4 regions of the Pseudarthrobacter sp. MDT3-1 genome follow, and region 1 is predicted to be linked to each of the others. Evidence: riboswitches for the same ligand, from Rfam matches in the RefSeq annotation. Region 1 holds a riboswitch; each other region holds the start of a gene.
The links. Region 1 has a riboswitch for cyclic di-AMP ahead of ACX80X_RS11565 (M23 family metallopeptidase). Riboswitches for the same ligand answer to the same signal wherever they lie in the genome.

Region 2: linked by a shared signal. The riboswitch ahead of ACX80X_RS18775 (aggregation-promoting factor C-terminal-like domain-containing protein) and the one ahead of ACX80X_RS11565 (M23 family metallopeptidase) in region 1 are both predicted to bind cyclic di-AMP.
Region 3: linked by a shared signal. The riboswitch ahead of ACX80X_RS06385 (LysM peptidoglycan-binding domain-containing protein) and the one ahead of ACX80X_RS11565 (M23 family metallopeptidase) in region 1 are both predicted to bind cyclic di-AMP.
Region 4: linked by a shared signal. The riboswitch ahead of ACX80X_RS19825 (NlpC/P60 family protein) and the one ahead of ACX80X_RS11565 (M23 family metallopeptidase) in region 1 are both predicted to bind cyclic di-AMP.

Annotation. Positions count from the first base shown of each region.
Region 1 is NZ_JBTNDX010000012.1:105,304-109,630, forward strand. It holds gene serC (phosphoserine transaminase) at 1-1,042, opposite strand, end outside; gene ACX80X_RS11560 (metal-dependent transcriptional regulator) at 1,320-2,015, shown strand; cyclic di-AMP (ydaO/yuaA leader) riboswitch at 2,169-2,387, shown strand; gene ACX80X_RS11565 (M23 family metallopeptidase) at 2,391-3,215, shown strand; cyclic di-AMP (ydaO/yuaA leader) riboswitch at 3,363-3,525, shown strand; gene ACX80X_RS11570 (C40 family peptidase) at 3,596-4,270, shown strand.
Region 2 is NZ_JBTNDX010000033.1:3,029-7,355, reverse strand. It holds partial or broken gene ACX80X_RS18785 (response regulator transcription factor) at 1-27, shown strand, start outside; gene ACX80X_RS18780 (sensor histidine kinase) at 35-1,588, shown strand; cyclic di-AMP (ydaO/yuaA leader) riboswitch at 1,688-1,840, shown strand; gene ACX80X_RS18775 (aggregation-promoting factor C-terminal-like domain-containing protein) at 1,846-2,574, shown strand; gene ACX80X_RS18770 (HAD-IA family hydrolase) at 2,645-3,325, opposite strand; partial or broken gene ACX80X_RS18765 (VOC family protein) at 3,356-3,730, opposite strand; gene upp (uracil phosphoribosyltransferase) at 3,793-4,327, opposite strand, start outside.
Region 3 is NZ_JBTNDX010000006.1:66,047-70,373, forward strand. It holds gene ACX80X_RS06375 (cupin domain-containing protein) at 24-404, shown strand; gene ACX80X_RS06380 (aggregation-promoting factor C-terminal-like domain-containing protein) at 428-1,720, opposite strand; cyclic di-AMP (ydaO/yuaA leader) riboswitch at 1,935-2,105, shown strand; gene ACX80X_RS06385 (LysM peptidoglycan-binding domain-containing protein) at 2,109-2,957, shown strand; gene ACX80X_RS06390 (protein adenylyltransferase SelO) at 3,027-4,327, opposite strand, start outside.
Region 4 is NZ_JBTNDX010000041.1:13-4,339, forward strand. It holds partial or broken gene ACX80X_RS19810 (DUF305 domain-containing protein) at 92-448, opposite strand; gene ACX80X_RS19815 (hypothetical protein) at 608-1,078, opposite strand; gene ACX80X_RS19820 (heavy-metal-associated domain-containing protein) at 1,510-1,806, opposite strand; cyclic di-AMP (ydaO/yuaA leader) riboswitch at 2,000-2,195, shown strand; gene ACX80X_RS19825 (NlpC/P60 family protein) at 2,199-2,960, shown strand; gene ACX80X_RS19830 (hypothetical protein) at 3,295-3,960, shown strand.

The DNA of each region.
Region 1 (4,327 bases):
GGAGCTGGTTGCGGCCCAGCTTGCGGTACGGCTCGGTGTCCACGACCCCGTTGGCGCGGAGCACCTTGGCGATCGCGGCGGCGTCGATCGAGTCGTCGAAGTCGATGGTGGCGATGACGTTGGAACGGTCCTCCGCCTTGGCCACGAACGGCGTGGCGTACTCGGAGGCCTCGGCCCAGGAGTAGATCCGGCCGGCGGAGTCAGCGGTGCGGGCGGACGCGAAGTCCAGGCCGCCGTTGGCGTTCAGCCACTGCACCTGCGCGTCGAGGGTCACCAGGGTGGAGAGCGACGGCGTGTTGTACGTCTGGTTCAGCTTGGAGTTGTCAATGGCGGTCTGGAGGTCCAGGAAATCGGGGATCCAGCGACCACTGGCCTTGACCCGGGCGGCGCGTTCCAGCGCGGCGGGGGAGAAGAGCCCCAGCCACAGGCCGCCGTCGGACGCGAAGTTTTTCTGCGGGGCGAAGTAGTAGACATCGGCCTCGGAGACGTCCACGTCCAGGCCCCCGGCTGCGGAGGTGGCGTCCACCAGGACCAGGGAACCGGCGTCGGCGCCCGCGACGCGCTTGACCGGAGCCGCGACACCCGTGGAGGTTTCGTTCTGCGGCCAGGCATAGACATCCACGCCAGCCTCGGCGGCCGATACCGGGCGCGTGCCGGGCTCGGACTTGATGATGGAGGAGGCGTCCAGGAACGGGGCCTTGTTGGTGGCTGAGGCGAATTTGGAGCCGAACTCGCCGAAGGACAGGTGCTGGGCCTTCTTTTCCACCAGGCCGAAGCTGGCGACGTCCCAGAAAGCGGTGGAGCCGCCGACGCCGAGGACCACTTCGTAGCCTTCGGGGGCGCGGAAGAACTGGCTGAGGCCTTCACGGACGGAGCCCACGAGGTTCTTGACCGGAGCCTGGCGGTGGGAGGTGCCCAGGATGGTCTTGGACGCCGCTGAGAGCGCTTCGAGCTGCTCCGGCCTGACCTTGGAGGGTCCTGCGCCGAACCGTCCATCCTTTGGCAGGAGGTCGGCGGGAATAGTGATGCTGGTTTCGCTCACGGGGGCTCCAATTTCGGCATGGACGTGGCTCACGTCCGGGCGGTGGGGTGGCCGGTAGTCGGCGGTGACTGCATAAGGACCTCCTTTATTCTGCCTGAACCCTCGATTGGGCGGGGAACCGGGGCCGTCATAGTCCGGCCAATGAGACCGTTTGTCCCCGCCCGGGCATTATCCAGACAAATTCAAAATAGGCTAAGCTTTTTAGCGGACCTCGCCGCTGAGCGGGACGCGATACGGTGGGACAACGCAAGGTACTGCGCTCGAGGAGCTGAGCTGGATGACGGATCTGATCGATACTACGGAGATGTATCTTCGGACCATTTTGGAGCTTGAAGAAGAGAACATCGTTGCTCTTCGCGCACGCATCGCCGAACGGCTGCGGCATTCCGGACCCACGGTGTCCCAAACCATCGGCCGAATGGAACGGGACGGACTGGTCGTGGTCTCCGGAGACCGTCACCTGGAGCTCACGGAAGCCGGGCGGAAACGCGCTACGGAAGTGATGCGCAAGCACAGGCTCGCGGAACGGCTCCTGGCGGATGTGATTGGCCTGGACTGGGCCTATGTCCACGATGAAGCGTGCCGCTGGGAACACGTGATGAGTGAACGCGTTGAGCAGCGCATCTACGAGTTACTTAACCACCCCACCGAGTCTCCATACGGCAACCCCATCCCCGGACTGGCTGCCCTGGGCGGACCCGCGCCTGCGCTGCCCGACGCCGGTGTGATTAATCTCCTTGATGCGATGCAGGGCTACGGGCCGGCGTCGAACGTGACGGTCAGCCGGCTGGCTGAACCCATCCAGGTGGAACCTGAGCTGCTGGTCCAGCTGGACGAAGGCGGGATCAGGCCCGGTGCCTCGGTGTCCTTGGAGCGCGTGGGGGAGTACATTTCCGTGCGGGTTCCGGGAATCGAAGGGGCGCTCGAGCTGCCCCCGGAAGTGGCATCCCACGTCTTCGTTTCCGTCCGCTGACGGGACGGCGGTCCGCCGTGTGGGGCCGCGCCATAGCGCAGTGACCCAGGTTCCGCAAAGATAACGGAATTGTTACTGTCCAAGTTAATCACCTATAGTTGTAACTCAGCGTCGATACAAAAGCGTTACCTGATCCGGAGCCGAGCTCTGCCAGCGGATCAGGTGCATCAGTCACCAACTGGCAGAGGCGGGGGAACCACAACCGGCAGTCGTAAGACTGCCTTGGGGTGAAGTCCGTCAGCAGCAAGCCTCTTCCAGCGAAGGATCCTCACGGGATATCTCTGCGCCAAGTGCTTGTCACGGCGGACCGGGTCTTTGAACTCTCTGACCCGAATCCGACAGCTAACTTCGCAGGCTATCCAGAGAGGAACATTCTTGACCACGCAATACTCCAGGGGCCGCCGTCGCGCGGTGGGTCCCGCCTCGGCGCCCAGAGTGGCCGAGGATTTCACCGCGGAGAGGCCCCGCGACCCACAGCGGGACGCCCGCCGCCGCCGGGGACCCTTCCGGCAGATGACGGATTTCGCCGCCGCCAGTGGCCTCGGCCAGAAGGCCGGCATCGCCTTGGCAGCAACAGGCCTAGCACTTACCGTGACGGTTCCTGTGACCGGCCCCGTGATGGCCACTCCGGCACCCGGCCAGGCCGCATCGGCCGTTTCCGCTGCTCCGCAGCCCGAAGTTACCGCCGAAGCCGCCGCCCAAATTGATTTCAGCCGCTCGTCCGTGGTTACCCAGGGTGATCCCGACGGCAAACTGAAGCAGCTGCTGAGCGCACAGTCCGCGGGATCCATTACCCGTGCGGCCTCTGCCGGAAGCCTCGGCTCGCCGCTAGCCCAGCTGGTTACAGTCTCTCCGTTCGGATTCCGGGTCAGCCCCATTACCGGCGGCTCCGGCGATTTCCACCGTGGCCAGGACTTCGTGGCACAGTGCGGAACCTCTGTCCTGGCTGCCGCCAGCGGCACCGTGACCTTCGCCGGCTGGCACCAGTACGGCGGCGGGAACCGCGTTGTGGTGGATCACGGCAATGGCCTTGAAACCACCTACAACCACCTCTCCTCCGCCAGCGTCAAGGTAGGCCAGACGGTCAGCCGCGGCGATTTGGTTGCCCTGAGCGGCACCACGGGCGCGTCCACGGGCTGCCACCTCCACTTCGAGGTCCAGGTCAATGGCGAAGTCGTTGACCCCACGGGCTGGCTCTGACCAAATGATGGCCAACTCTCGAATCGCAGTGACGTGCCGTGACCTGAATGTGACATTGGCTCGGAACTCCTGTAACGTCTAAAGCGCGTCAACTTTTCCGAAGTTGACGTTCTTGAGTGGATTGCCTAGCTCTGCCACCGCTCAAGGTCCGTTCGCATGACATCGTCTGGCAGGGGCGGGGGAACCAATTTTGGTCTTCGATTCTGAAGGCCTTGGGGTTAAGTCGCAAAGCTTCCACTGTGAAGCAGCGCGGCCGGGTGACTCCCATCCGAATCCGACAGCTCACCTCGCAGGCATTGGGAGAGGCTACCTTCGTGTCTTCACGCCATACTTCTGCGCGTCACCGCGCACAACCGGTTCGCACTAACCCCTTGGGCTCCGTGTCCAAGGCCGTCAGTGCCAATGCCGGGACCGTAGGTCGCCAGGCTGCTGTTATCGCAGCTGCATCAGGTCTGATCCTGAGCATGGGGCTTCCGGCCAACGCCGCGGACACCACCGCCGGCGTTTCCGCCTCCACCGAGTCCGGTTCTGCGCAGACGGCACTTGCCGTAACTGCCGCGCCCACGGCTACCGTTTCCTTCGAACGCCCCGTCATCAAGACGACGCCGGCGCCGAAGGTTGAGACGGTCCGTGCGCAGTCCACGGCCTCCGAAGCCGGGGCTCAGGGTGCTGCCGCAACCGAGGCCGCGGCCTCCAAGCTCGCTGACACTGTCTCCTCCGCTGCCGCTTCGGGTCTGGCAGCACTTGCCTACACCGGTATCGGCAACCCCTACCTCTGGGGCGGCACCACTCCCAATGGCTGGGACTGCTCAGGCTTCACGCAATGGGTCTACGCCCAGGCTGGCATCAGCATTCCCCGCACCAATGCCTGGACGGCCATGCGGCCCACCGCCACACCGGCCACCGGTGACCTGGTCATGCAGAATGGCGGCGCCCACGTTGGCATTTACGTCGGCAACGGCATGATGATCAGCGCACTGAACCCGTCACAGGGCACGCTGCTCCACTCCGTGGCATCAACAGGCTCCTCCGCGTTCTTCACAATGGCCCCGTAGTTCCTGCAGTCCAGTAGTTGCTGCAGCCCAGTAGTTGCTGCAGCTTGGCTGCCGGAA
Region 2 (4,327 bases), on a different contig from region 1:
GGCTACGTCATCAAGCCGGCTGAGTAGCAGCTCGATGTCCTCGCCGCGAGCAACCCCAGCGCCAGCCCGGAGCTGGCTGAAACCGGACACCTGGCATCTGCGCACGCGCCTGATCCTGTTGGCCATGGCCCTGCTGGTGGCCATCTGCGGCGCCGTGGGGCTGTTCAGTTACGCCTCCATGGATTCCTTTCTCACCGGGCAGCTGGATGAACAGCTGAGCCAGGCCGCCAAACGGTCGAACGATCCGGGCCGCCCGCCCCTGGGCGGATTCAACGGCAGGCCGGACCCGCTTGACTCCCGCGGGCAGAGTGTCGGAACGCTGAATGCGCGGATCCTGGACGGCCAGATCCCCAGTGGCGGTTTCCTGGACTCGGACACCACGCGTCTGGCCCTCGACGCCGAAGACAAGCAGACCCTGCTGGCGCTGACGCGGAACGGCCTTCCCGTGAACCGCTCGCTGTCCAACGGGGATTACCGGATTGTGGCCGTGGAAACCGGCTACGGCGATGTCCTTGTCACGGGCCTTCCGCTCGCTGCCAAGGAGAGTACTTTGGCATCGCTGGTCTGGACTTTTGTGTTCGTTTCCCTGGGCGGCCTGGCGCTGATCGGACTGGCAGGAACTGTGCTGATCCGGCGCACCATGAAGCCGCTGGAGCAGCTTTCCGAGGTTGCAACCCGTGTGGCCAGGCTGCCGCTGGACGCGGGCGAGGTGGCACTCGCGGTGCGCGTCCCGCCGTCGAACTCCAATCCCGGAACCGAAGTGGGCAGCGTAGGGCACGCCCTCAATCTCATGCTGGACAACGTCGCCAGCGCACTCGAGGCGCGGCAGCGGAGCGAGACCAAGGTGCGGCAGTTCGTAGCCGATGCTTCCCATGAGCTGCGCACGCCGCTGACTGCCATCCGCGGGTACACGGAGCTGATGCGGATGACCGAGAGCTTCACGCCGGACGGCCGGAAATCCCTGGCCCGGGTCCAAAGCCAGTCCGAACGCATGACCACCCTGGTGGAGGATCTGCTCCTGCTCGCCCGGCTCGATGAGGGCCAGCCCCTGAAGCTCAGCGAAGTTGACCTCACACAACTCGTGATCGAAACCGTCAGTGACGAGAAGGTCATCGCCCCGGACCACCACTGGCGCCTTGAACTGCCTGACCAGCCGCTCGCCGTCACGGGTGATGCGTCCCAACTGCGTCAGGTGCTTGTCAACCTGCTATCCAATGCGCGCAAGCACACGCCGCCGGGGACCACCGTGGTCACCGCTGTCACGAAGTCTGCCAATGGCGACGCAGCGGTGACGGTAACGGACGACGGCGGGGGCATCCCTGCGGAACTCGTTGACCACGTTTTCTCCCGGTTTGCCCGCGCAGACGCGGCGCGCAAGGGTACAGCGCCGGCCTCGGGCGCCGGGGCCTCCGAAGGCACTAGTGGCTTGGGCCTGTCCATTGTCCAGTCGATCATGGAGGCCCACGGCGGTAGCGTGGAGGTGACATCGCGGGCCGGACGGACCGAGGTCGCGTTACTCTTCCCTACCGGCGCGCTCGCGCGACCCACTGACGCCCGGGCCCAGCAAGGCGACACACCGTCGTCGTGATTCCTGTTACCAAAATGTGACTTAAGCGTCCAGCTCCTGTAGCGTCGATGACGTGTGGTTCCCGTTGGGCCGCATATCCGGATGACGCCAAGCTCTGCCGCTTCCCGGATTCCGTTTTCAGAGGCAGAGGCGGGGGACCCACCGTCCCGGGCACCAAGTGCCCTTTGGGGTTAAGCCAACACGTGATTGTGCCGTGTGGCCGGATGCCCTCATCCGAACCCGACAGCTAACTCCGCAGGTGTGAGAGGCGATCCATCATGTCTGAATTCAAGGTACAAACGCGCCCGCAGGGCGACACAAAGTCCGACAGCCACCGCAAGCAGTCCCGCTTCGGTGCAGCTATGTCCCCACTGTCCAAGGCGGCCCGGATTCCCTCCGTGGGCCAGCGCGTCGCGGTGTTCGCGACGGCATGCGCCCTGCTGGTCGGCGTCAGCGCCGCAGCACACGCTTCCGAGTCTGCGTCGCTTGCGGCCAGCGCGGACCAGGCCGCCGAAGAAGCCAGCGCCCAGTCGAAGCTGAGCTTCGAGGCAGCCGAGATCCAGCCCCCGGCCTCCCCGGAAGCTGCGCCGGCCGAGATCAACGTCGCGCCCCAGGCCGCCGAACCGGCACCTGCCCCGGCCCCGGAGCCCGCTCCGGCCCCGGCTCCGGAACCTGCACCCACGCCCGTTGTGGCCGTCAACGACCCCGCAGGAGCGCAGGCCTACGCTGCTGGCCAGCTGGCGACGTACGGCTGGTCCGCTGACCAGATGCAGTGCCTGCAGACGCTGTGGACCAAGGAATCCGAATGGACCACCACGGCCACCAACGCCAGCAGCGGCGCGTACGGCATCGTCCAGTCATTGCCCGCTGAGAAGATGGCGAGCGCCGGCGCGGACTACGTCACCAACTACCGCACGCAGATCAACTGGGGCCTGAACTACATCCAGGAGCGCTACCAGTCACCGTGCGGCGCGCTGAACTTCCACCTGTCGCACAACTGGTACTAGGCCGACTGAGCCTCGCCGGCAGCCGCGGCGCTGAGCTGCGCCGGCGGATTACGAAGGTGATCCGCCGGCGTCAAAGCCGGAAAGAAATGAGTTGCCGTCCCGCGGCGTCCGTTTCCACGGAGGCGGTTACGGCGCGGTAATCCGCGATATGCAGCACGCCTGCCGGCAATTCGCCCGCATTCGGACCCACGGCCACCGTCCGGATACCCGCAGCAACGCCTGCCGCGATTCCGGCGGGCGCATCCTCGAACACCACGGCGTCCTCCGGTTCCACGCCCAGCAGCCCGGCGGCCATCAGATAGCCCTCCGGGTGCGGCTTGCCCCGTGTGACCAGGTCCGCCGTCACGGCCGTGGCCGGCATGTCCAGCCCGGCAGCGTCCATGCGGATGTCCGCCAGGGTCCTGTCCGCTGAAGTCACCAGCGCCACTGCCTGAGCCGGGAGGCTGCGAAGCAGGTCGGCAGCCCCCGGCAACGCGACGATACCGGCCGTCCGCACCCGTTCCATCGCACCCAGTTCCTCGGTGAGGGCCGCGACGTCCGCTCCCCCCGGCGCGAACCGGCGTACGGTATCGGCAGCCTGGACGCCGTGCGAAGTGCGCAGGATTTCGGCGACGTCCAGGCCGTACCGGGCCGCGAATTCTCCCCAGACCTCCTCCACTACTGCCGTGGAGTCCACCAGCGTGCCGTCCATATCGAAAAGGACGGCCCGGCAGGTCAGTGTTCGTGTGGCGGCAGGTGTGGGGATGTTCATGCTGCCTATTTTGCCCCAGGCGTCACCGGCTTAGGCGTCACGGCCCGGGATGTACTGCACCGCCCACTTGTTTCCGTCGGGATCCGCGAAGTAGACGAAGTGCCCCCAGCCCTGGATGTCTATGTCGCTGACCTCCACACCGTTGCCCTTGAGGTGGTCGTGGGCAGCCTGGATGTCGCTGACCACCATCTGCAGGCTTGGGGCCGTACCCGGAGGGGCGACATTGAGGCCCTCGCCAATACAAATGGAGCAGGCGGATCCCGGCGGGGTCAGCTGGACGAAGCGGATGCCATCCATGGGTCACTCGTCGAAATCCGGGTTGAATCCAACTTTGCTGACGTAGAAATCCTTGGCGCGGTCCACGTCGGATACGGGCACAAAAACGAGTTCAAGCTTCCAGTCCATGCGCCACAGGCTAACGGCGGCGGCAGGAAAGCGGAAGACCTGAAATCCGAAGCAGCCCCGAATTAGCCGGCGATGCCGTACAGGCGGTCGCCGGCGTCGCCGAGCCCGGGAACGATGTAGGACTTCTCGTCGAGCCGTTCGTCAATGGAGGCCAGCACGATGGTCACGTTGGCCTCGGCAAGTTCCTCTTCGAGCTTGGCCAGGCCTTCCGGCGCGGCCAGGAGGCAAATGCACGTGACGTCGGAGGCGCCGCGCTTGAACAGGAACTTGATGGCTTCGCGCAGGGTTCCGCCTGTGGCAAGCATCGGATCCAGCACAAAGATCTGCCGGTCCGTCAGGTCTTCCGGGAGCCGCTCCGCGTAGGTGATGATGTCCAGGGTTTCTTCGTCGCGGGCCATGCCCAGGAAACCCACTTCAGCAGTGGGGACCAGCTTGGTCATGCCCTCAAGCATGCCGAGCCCGGCGCGCAGGATGGGGACCACCAGAGGCGTGGGCTTGGTGAAAGCGGTGCCCACAGTGGTGCTGACCGGCGTCTCGATGGTGACCGGCTGGGTGCGGACCTCACGGGTGGCTTCGTAGGCCAGGAGGGTCACCAGC
Region 3 (4,327 bases), on a different contig from region 1:
CCAACAGAGAAAGTCTGCGTGTCATGCCTACAAACATCGTCACAGAACTGGCAGTCAAGTCCCACAACACACCGGATGAGAAGCGCCGGCCGGAGAAAACCGAAGTGGATGTCGTCAACCTGGGCGACTACACGGTCGGCCGGTTGACGTTCAGTCCCGGCTGGCGCTGGTCGGACTGCATCAAGCCGGTGGTCCAGACCGAGTCCTGCCAGAACAACCACGTCGGATACTGCGTTTCCGGTGCCCTCAACGTCGAGACCACCGGTGGTAACCGGATCAGCATCAGCGCCGGCGATTCTTACACCATTCCACCCGGGCATGACGCCTGGGTGGACGGCGACGAAGCCTTCGTCGGCATTGAATTCTTCAGCGCCGCGGAATTCGCCAAGCCCCCGGGAACGTGACCCGGCTGCCCTCCCCCGGCAGGTCAGTACCAGTTGTTGGCCACGGAATGGTTCCACGCGCTGCACGGTGACCCGTAGCGGTCAGCGATATAGGACAGGCCCCAACTGACCTGGGTCCGGTAGCTCGTGAGCCAGTCGCTGCCGGCGCTGGCATACTTGCTGGCCGGCAGCGACTGGGCGATGCCGTATGCGCCCGAGTACGGGTTGGTGGCGGTGGTCAGCCAGTTCGACTCCTTGGTCCACAGCGACGCCAGGCACGGAAACTGGTCCTGGCCCCAGCCGTAGGCGCCCAACTGCCCGGCCGCGTAGGTTTTTGCGCCGGCGGGGTCGTTCACAGCGCCGCCCGGCACGGAAGGCACGACGACGACGGGCGGCGGAGCCGGCGTCGGGCTCGGGACAGGAGCGGGGGCTGGCACTCCCGGTACAACAGGTGGGGCCGGAGCCGGTTTCTGCGCAGCGGCGAGGGCCGCCGCCCTGGCTGCCGCCTCCGCCTGTTGGCGTGCCTGTTCCTGCGCCGCGGCCCGTTTGGCGGCCTGCGCCGTTTCGTACGCGGCCAAGGCCACCTGGCCCTGCCGGAACTCACCCTCCACCGCAGCGGTGGTGCCCTTGAGGGATGCCAACTGCGCGGTCAGTTCCTGGCCGTGCTCCTGCTGCTCCGCGATCTGCCTGGACATGGCCTGCTGGGCGGACTGGGCGGCGGCGAGCTTGGTTCTGGCTTCGCTGGACAGACGCTCGCGCTCTGCCCTGGCTGCCTGCTCCTGATCGGCCAGGGCGCGGGAAATGCGTTCGGCGGCTGCGGATTTGTTCACCAGGGCTGCAGTCTTGTCGCTGACGATCTGGACGATATTCAGGCCTTGGATGCTGTTGTTCTGCACGGCGTCGAGAGCAACGAAGAAACCCATGTTTGTGCCACCGGTCTTATACGACTGCGCCGCCAGGGCACCGATTTCCTTCTTGTACTGTCCCAGTTCGGCCGCGGCGCGTGCCGTCTGGGCGGTCAGGGCATGCACAGTGGAAGTGGCGGCCTGAAGCGCCGCTTCGGCCTGGGCGTACTCCGCGGCGGATGTCACGGCCGCATTGCCCAGCGCCTCCGCTTCGGCCTGAAGCCCGCCCAGCAGCCCGTTGATCCTGGTGACCTCTGCCGCTTTGCCGGCCTCGCTTTGCTTGGCGTTCTGCACGTCCTGCCACGAGGGATAGCCGCCGGGCGGGGCGTCGTCGGCGGCATGTGAGGGCAGCAGCGCAGCCGACCCTACCAGGGCGACCGCCAGCATGCCGGCGAGGGCGGGCAGCCGCATTTTTTGAACAATCCGGGACATAGTTGGTGAGCTTACCGGGCATATACGGATTACGGGGGTTGACCTGCAACATCGTTACCAGGGAGTAGAGAATTCGCGCTGACATACGAGTGAATTTCACTCCTACATTCCGTTACCGGAATGTGACATTGCCGCCGAGCAGAAGTTATGGTCAAACGGTGGCCCGGCTCAAGCCGGACCATTCCCGCCAGTATGCCGAGCCCTGCCGCTGACCGGGATCCAGTCGCTTTCCAGCTGGCAGGGACGGGGGAACCACGTTTCCACGGCTTCTTGCGAAGCCTTGGGGTTAAGTCGGTATCGCTCCGTTCAGTGCGGCGCCGCTACCGGCCAGGTATCTCCGACCCGAACCCGACAGCTCACCCCGCAGGCATGGGAGAGGCGATCAACCGTGTCCAAGAATTCCGCTTCCGCACGCCATCGTGTGGTTTCTGCCAGCTCTACCGTCCCTGTCGGCCTGTCGTCAACGGCCAAAGCACACGCCCTGACGTTTGGCCGTCCGGCCCTGGTGGCTGTTGCTGCATCCGGCCTGCTGTTCGGCATCGGCGTCCCGGCTCAGGCCGGCGTCCACGGCCCGGATGATGCCGGGACTGCCAACGCCCAGGTCCAAACCGGTGCGGCGGCAGCGGCTCCGGCCGCTGTTGCTCCGGCCCCCGCCGCGGCCAACGTTCACACCGTAGTTTCGGGTGACACGCTGGGCCAGATTTCCGCCACCAACGGCGTCCCGCTCAACGACGTCCTTGCCGCCAATGGACTCTCGCTGACCACCATCATCTACCCCGGCGACCAGATCCGGATCCCCGGCGCCGGCTACACGGCACCGGGCGCCGCACCGGCTCCGGCGGCGAAGGCCGCAGCGGCGCCGTCCTCCGCCACCAACACCGGTATACAGCTGGCCTCAACGTCCGCACCGGCAGCCCAGGCTCCGGCCGGCTCGCTCGGCGCGGCCATCCTGGCTTCCGCCACTTCACAGCTCGGCGTGCAGCAGGACTGCACCGCCATGGTGGAGAAGGCGCTGCGCTCGGTGGGTAAGAGCGTGGGTGACCTGGCTCCCGGCCAGTTCTACCAGTACGGCACGGTGGTGGGCACCCCGGCCGCAGGGGATCTGGTCATCACGGCCGGCCATGTGGGCGTCTACGCCGGCAACGGCCAGGTAGTCAGCGGCGGGGTGGACGGTTACAAAACCGAAGTCCACTCCCTCAGCTGGCTCGCCGGAGCGTCCTTCGTCCGCGTAGCGTGATCCGACCATGCTCGACGGCGGCGGGCGGCACCCGGCCGCGCGCCGCCGTCGTCCATCCCTGGTGTTCGCTCAGGTCCCGCAGAAGGTCCGGTAGCTCCCGAAGTTTTCAGGGGCGGGGCCGGCGTAGCGTTCCAGCCCGGGGCGCTGCGTGTACGGATCGGCCAGGACGTCCACCAACCGGTTGAATGGGTCCAGGTCGCCTGCGATAGCAGCATCCAGGGCCTCTTCAACCAGGTGGTTCCTGGGGATGTAGACGGGGTTGACCCGGTCCATCAGGTCCGCGTCCGGCGCCAGGGCCAGCCACCGTGCGGCCCAGGCGTCGAAGGCGCCCGGGTCCGCAAACATGGACCGCGCAGTTTCCGGGGTCCCGCGGGCCGCCGAGCCGAGGCTCCGGAAGAAGGACGTGTAATCCACCTGTCCTTCCTGGAGCAGCGCCAGCAGACCGTCCACCAGGGCCGACGCGACGTCGTCGTTCGTGTCCGAGTGCAGTCCAAGCTTGGACTTCATGCCGGCTGACCAGGCAGCGCTGTACAGCGTGCGGAAGGCGCCGAGGGATTCAACGGCGAGCGCCACGGCCTGGTCCTGGTCTTCATGGAGCAGGGGCAGGAGTGCTTCAGCGAGCCGGGTGAGGTTCCATTCGGCGATGACCGGCTGGTTGGCGTAGGCGTAGCGTCCGTCCGCGTCGATGGAGCTGTAGACCGCGCCGGGGTTGAAGGCGTCCATAAACGCGCAGGGACCGTAGTCGATGGTCTCGCCGGAGATGGCCATGTTGTCGGTGTTCATCACGCCATGGACGAAGCCCACCAGCATCCAGTGCGCCACCAGGGACGCCTGCGCTGCTATGACCTCATCGAAGAACGCAAGGTAGGGCTTGTCGGCGAGCGCCGCGTCCGGATAATGGCGGCTGATGGCGTGATCGGCCAGGCGGCGCAGAAGGTCCGTCTCGCCGTTGACGCGGGCGAACTGGAAGCTGCCGACGCGCAGGTGGCTGCTGGCCACCCGGGTGAGCACGGCGCCGGGCAGCATGGTTTCGCGGCGGACGGGCCGGCCCGTGGCCACCACGGCAAGGGACCTCGTGGTGGGGATGCCCATGGCGTGCATGGCTTCGCTGACGACGTACTCGCGCAGCATGGGACCGACGACGGCGAGACCGTCACCTGCGCGGGCGAACGGTGTCCGGCCGGAGCCCTTGAGGTGGATGTCCCGAAGCTGCCCGTGGATGTCCGTGACCTCACCCAGCAGGAGGGCCCGCCCGTCGCCGAGCAGGGGTGAGTAGCCGCCGAACTGGTGGCCGGCATAGGCCTGGGCCACCGGTGTGGCACCTTCAGGAATCTGGTTGCCGATGAGCAGCCGGGTCCCATCGGGCGTCC
Region 4 (4,327 bases), on a different contig from region 1:
GGCATCAGCCTTGAACTCATCGGAATAGGTTGGTCGAGCAGACATGGGCACAATCCTTTCAAACTGTGTCTCACATCAGTAGTACACCTCAGGTGGGCTGTCCCCAGCTCTGAAGCCAGCCGGTCATTTTTTCTATTTCCGGTCCCTGGGCTGCCTTGATCCTGGTGGCCAGGTCGGTCACCTCGGCGGGGACGCCTTCCTTGGCCAGGATGATGTCGCTCATCTCCACGGCCTCGGCGTGGTGCGGGATCATCTTCTGGGCGAACATGGCGTCCGCGTCGTTGAAGTCCGCCGAGGCTGCGGCCGACGTTGCCGGAGCCGAGGTCGATGGCATGGCGGAGCTGCCGTGGCTCATGCCGGGCATGCTGCTCGAGTCCGAACTTCCGGTGCCGGCTGAGCATCCGGCGAGGCCGATTGCTGCGGCGATCGCGGCAGCGGAAATAGTCAGGGTCTATTTCATGAAAATCAGGGTCCTCAAAGGTATCAGCGGCGTTTAGCGCCTGGGGATTGCAAGCAGAGACAGCTGCGCCCTTTGGGAAGGTGGGCTGTCTTGTGCGTGTCGACGTTGCTGGACGCTGCGCCGGGGCGCGGCGCTGTCAGTGCTGGTTTACGTCCGGCTGATACAGAAGTCACCGGGAGAGGGGCTGTCCGGTGAGTAGGAATAATTGATGCTGGCTGCAGCCGCCACCCCGAAGTCCGGTAAGGCATAGGGTGCTGTTCCGGGGGCAGGGGCGGTCAGTGAGGTGTTTCCCGGGGCCAGGACGCACGTATTGCCCCCGGCAGTCATCCCGGGGCAGGAACCTGCAGGGGCGCAGGAAGACGACGAGCCAGTTGCCGCTGGGGTAGCGGCGGTCCCATCCGAGGATGCCCCCGTGGTGTGGGAGTGCCCGGCCGGGATGCCCGCAGCGTCCACCGCGGATCCGGCGGTCGCTGCCGGCATGGTGTGCGCGGCGCTCATATGGTGTGCGCCGGTCATAATGTGCATGCCGAAGATCCCGGCGATGATGGCTAGGGCGGCCGTCAGGAAGCCTGCACGAAAGAGGAAAGCGGAGAAAGGTCCACGCGATGGTGCGCTCACAACGTTTCTTCCCTTCCATGCAGGTTGTTCAGGATCTTCAGCCTACCGGCAGGGGTATTCCTGCCGGTCACAGCCTCTTATTCAACGCACCTGGGAAGGATTGAGTTTCATCCTCCGCAAGCCCAAAGGCAGGACAGGGCACTGTCGCCAGCGGGACGGCGAGGATGTTGTAACCGGTGGCCCAAATGAGGATCTGCTACGGCTTGGTATGGCTGGCCCCGGATAGGTCCACCATTTCACAGCACAGTCCAGGCATCATTGCCGGCCTGGACAACACCGGCCGATGCCGTGCACCCGTTCCAGCGCCGAGCGCGATGCCGGCCTCAGCGCCGGGGACGCGTTCGCCCCGTCAAAAGACACCCCACTCGCCTAACCGGTCTTCTGCCAGGGGCCTTGATGCCAATTGCTGGAAAGCGTGTAGCCGGCGGAGGTCACGGCCGCACACACAGCAAAGCTCTCGGCCGTACCGTGACTATCACCCGGGAACGACCGCCGGACACGAGGTCCACAAAGGCGGACTCGGCACCCTCAACGGCCGATACAGCCTTTTGAACGGTCTGGACGCAATGCCCGCACGTCAGCCCTTCGACAGCAAACTCGACTGTGCTGCCACTGGATACCGCTGCCGGAGCAGCAGCTGCACCCGGCAGCGGAAGAAACAAGGGGAAGCCTGGCTCTATCTTTTTGAGGAAGAATCGAGGGTGTGCGGGGGGTGAACGGCCGTGCAAACGGGTACGGCAACACCAGCCCGGACTTCCATGTCACTGACAACCCAAGAAGACGCATCCTGTACCCGGGCCGGGTATACAGAGCAAGTGCGCATCCCGTGCCACGGCGGACGCGCCGTTACCGGAATGTGACAAACATTGCTGGTGTGAAGTACGGTCTAAGTCGTGCCGGTTTCTCCTTGAGGCGGCACTCCCGAACAGATTGCCTAACTCTGCCGCTGCCCGGGATCCGTTCACTTTTCGTCCGGCAGAGACGGGGAACCCATTATTGGCCTGCTTCTGGCAGGTCTTGGGGTGAAGCCGTGCCTGGTGCACTTTTGCGCCTGACGCGGCCGGGTGCCTCCCACCCGAATCCGACAGCTAACCTCGCAGGCAGTGGGAGAGGCCCTTTCATGCCCATGCGCAAAACTCACGGCCGCCGCCGCGCGGTCCCCCAGACCAGCACTCTTGCCGCACTGACCAAGTCCTTTACCGCGAATGCCGGCGGCGCAGGCCGCCAGGCCGCCGTCTTCGCAGCGGCTTCCGGTCTCGTGCTGACCAGTGGTATTGCTGCCGCCCAGGCGGCCGACGCCCCCGGCCAGCGCGAAGCTGAACCGGCCGCTAACCTCGAGGTCGCGAGCCAGATACAGGCCCCGCTGACCGCCGATGCCACCATCCAGATTTCCTTCGAGCGCCCGGTCGTGGAAACCACGCCCGCTCCCGTAGTGGAAGCCCCGAAGCCTGTCGTGGTAGCCGCGAAGGCCGCGGCACCCGCGGCCGCCGTAACGACCCCTGCACCCGCCTCGGCCAAAGTCACCGTCACCCCGCCTGCGCCCGCGCCGGCTCCCGCAGCCGGTGACATTAACTCCATCATGGTGTCCTCCGCCTACGCTCAGATCGGCATGATCCAGGACTGCACGCGGCTGGTCGAAAACGCCCTAAATGCCGCTGGCATCCCCGTCGGGGACCTGGGCCCGATGCAGTTCATGAACTACGGCACCGTGGTCACCGACCCCCAGCCCGGTGATATGGTCATGCAGCCTGGCCACGTAGGAATTTACGTCGGCAACGGCCAGGTCCTCAGCTCAGGCCTGAACGGGAAGAATGAAACCGCCGTGCACCCTCTGACCTGGATGACGTCCAAGGGTGCCGTCACCTTCGTCCGCGCAGGCTAACAAACCACTGAAGGCCGGTGATTCAATGCCTTGGGGGCACTGAATCACCGGCCCTTAGGATGCCCCTCCAACCATGCGCCTGACTCCTTCCGCAGGTCACCCGAAGGCGACATATAGCGGTGCTAAAACACCGCCATTTACTCCGCAAACCACAATTCTGAGGCGTATCCCATCTCTTTAGAGTGTCCGGCCAAGCCCCGCTTCCAAGGAAATGAGACATGACGCTCAATTCTGCCCCGCTGAGCAGCACGCGCAGCGCCACGCCGCACCAACTCCGGTATCGGCGCTACGGCTGCCTGCTCTCACACACCCGAAAACGAAAGACTCACCAGACATGACCGTTCAGAACGACCTCAGCCGCGAAGACGTTGCCTCCTATGAGGCAGAGCTCGCGAAACGGACTCCCTCGCTCTACTCGCGCTACATCGGCGCGATGCTCTACTTCATGGGCGCGGCCCTTATCGCTGGCGCCGTCGTGCACTATCCGGTCAACCCGGGCCTATACACGATCATCTGCGTCGTCGGTGCGTTCGTGTTCCTCCTCGGCACCATCGTCAACGAGTTCGTGCTCGTCGATGAGCGCCCGCTGCTAAGCCGGGCCATCTCGCTCGTCGCGTTCTCGCTCCTGCTCTCCTTCGGCGTCGGCCTGGTCGGCGGCGGCATCCAGCACTTCGAACAGTTCCCCGAGCGCAGCGCCTGGATGACTCCAATCGGCCTGCTGATGTCGTACGTCGCGTTCATCGCCAAGGACGCCAAGGGCGGCCTGCGCCACCTGGTCAGCCCGTTTGCCGCAGGTGTCGTGTTGGTCGCCGCGCTGACATGGTTCGGCATGTCCGCCCTCGCAAGCACCCTCGACTCCGAGAGCCACAGCCACGACTCCACGCCGGCACCGTCGCAGGCACCCGCGGAGGCTCCGACCAGCGAAGACCGCACCCTCGACAAGCCGACGGACGCCCCCGCAGCCCCCGCACCCGACACCCACACGTCGCACAGCCACTAACCCGAAGCCGGGCATGCTCAACCGCACATTCGTGCGCTCCTATTCCGTGTAAGGGTCTTTCCCGGCAATGTGGGTGTGTGTGATCGACTATCTGTAGGCCGTTTCAGCCAGGAAATCCTGCCGAGTTGGTGGCTGGTTTCCTGCCAAATGAGCGCTAAGAATCAGGCCAGGCAATTCCCCTCCAAATTACGGATTTGGGGTTTGCAGAGATTGAGATCACTCGGTGGCCCGGGGCGGTTCCCAGTGTGTTGGGAACATGGGCCCGCCACCCCAGATAGGTTCCTTACGGCGCTGCTATTGACAGAGCGATTGCGCCGGAAGGGCTGGAAAGCAGATGACGGTACCCATGTCCGTTCAAGAAAATATC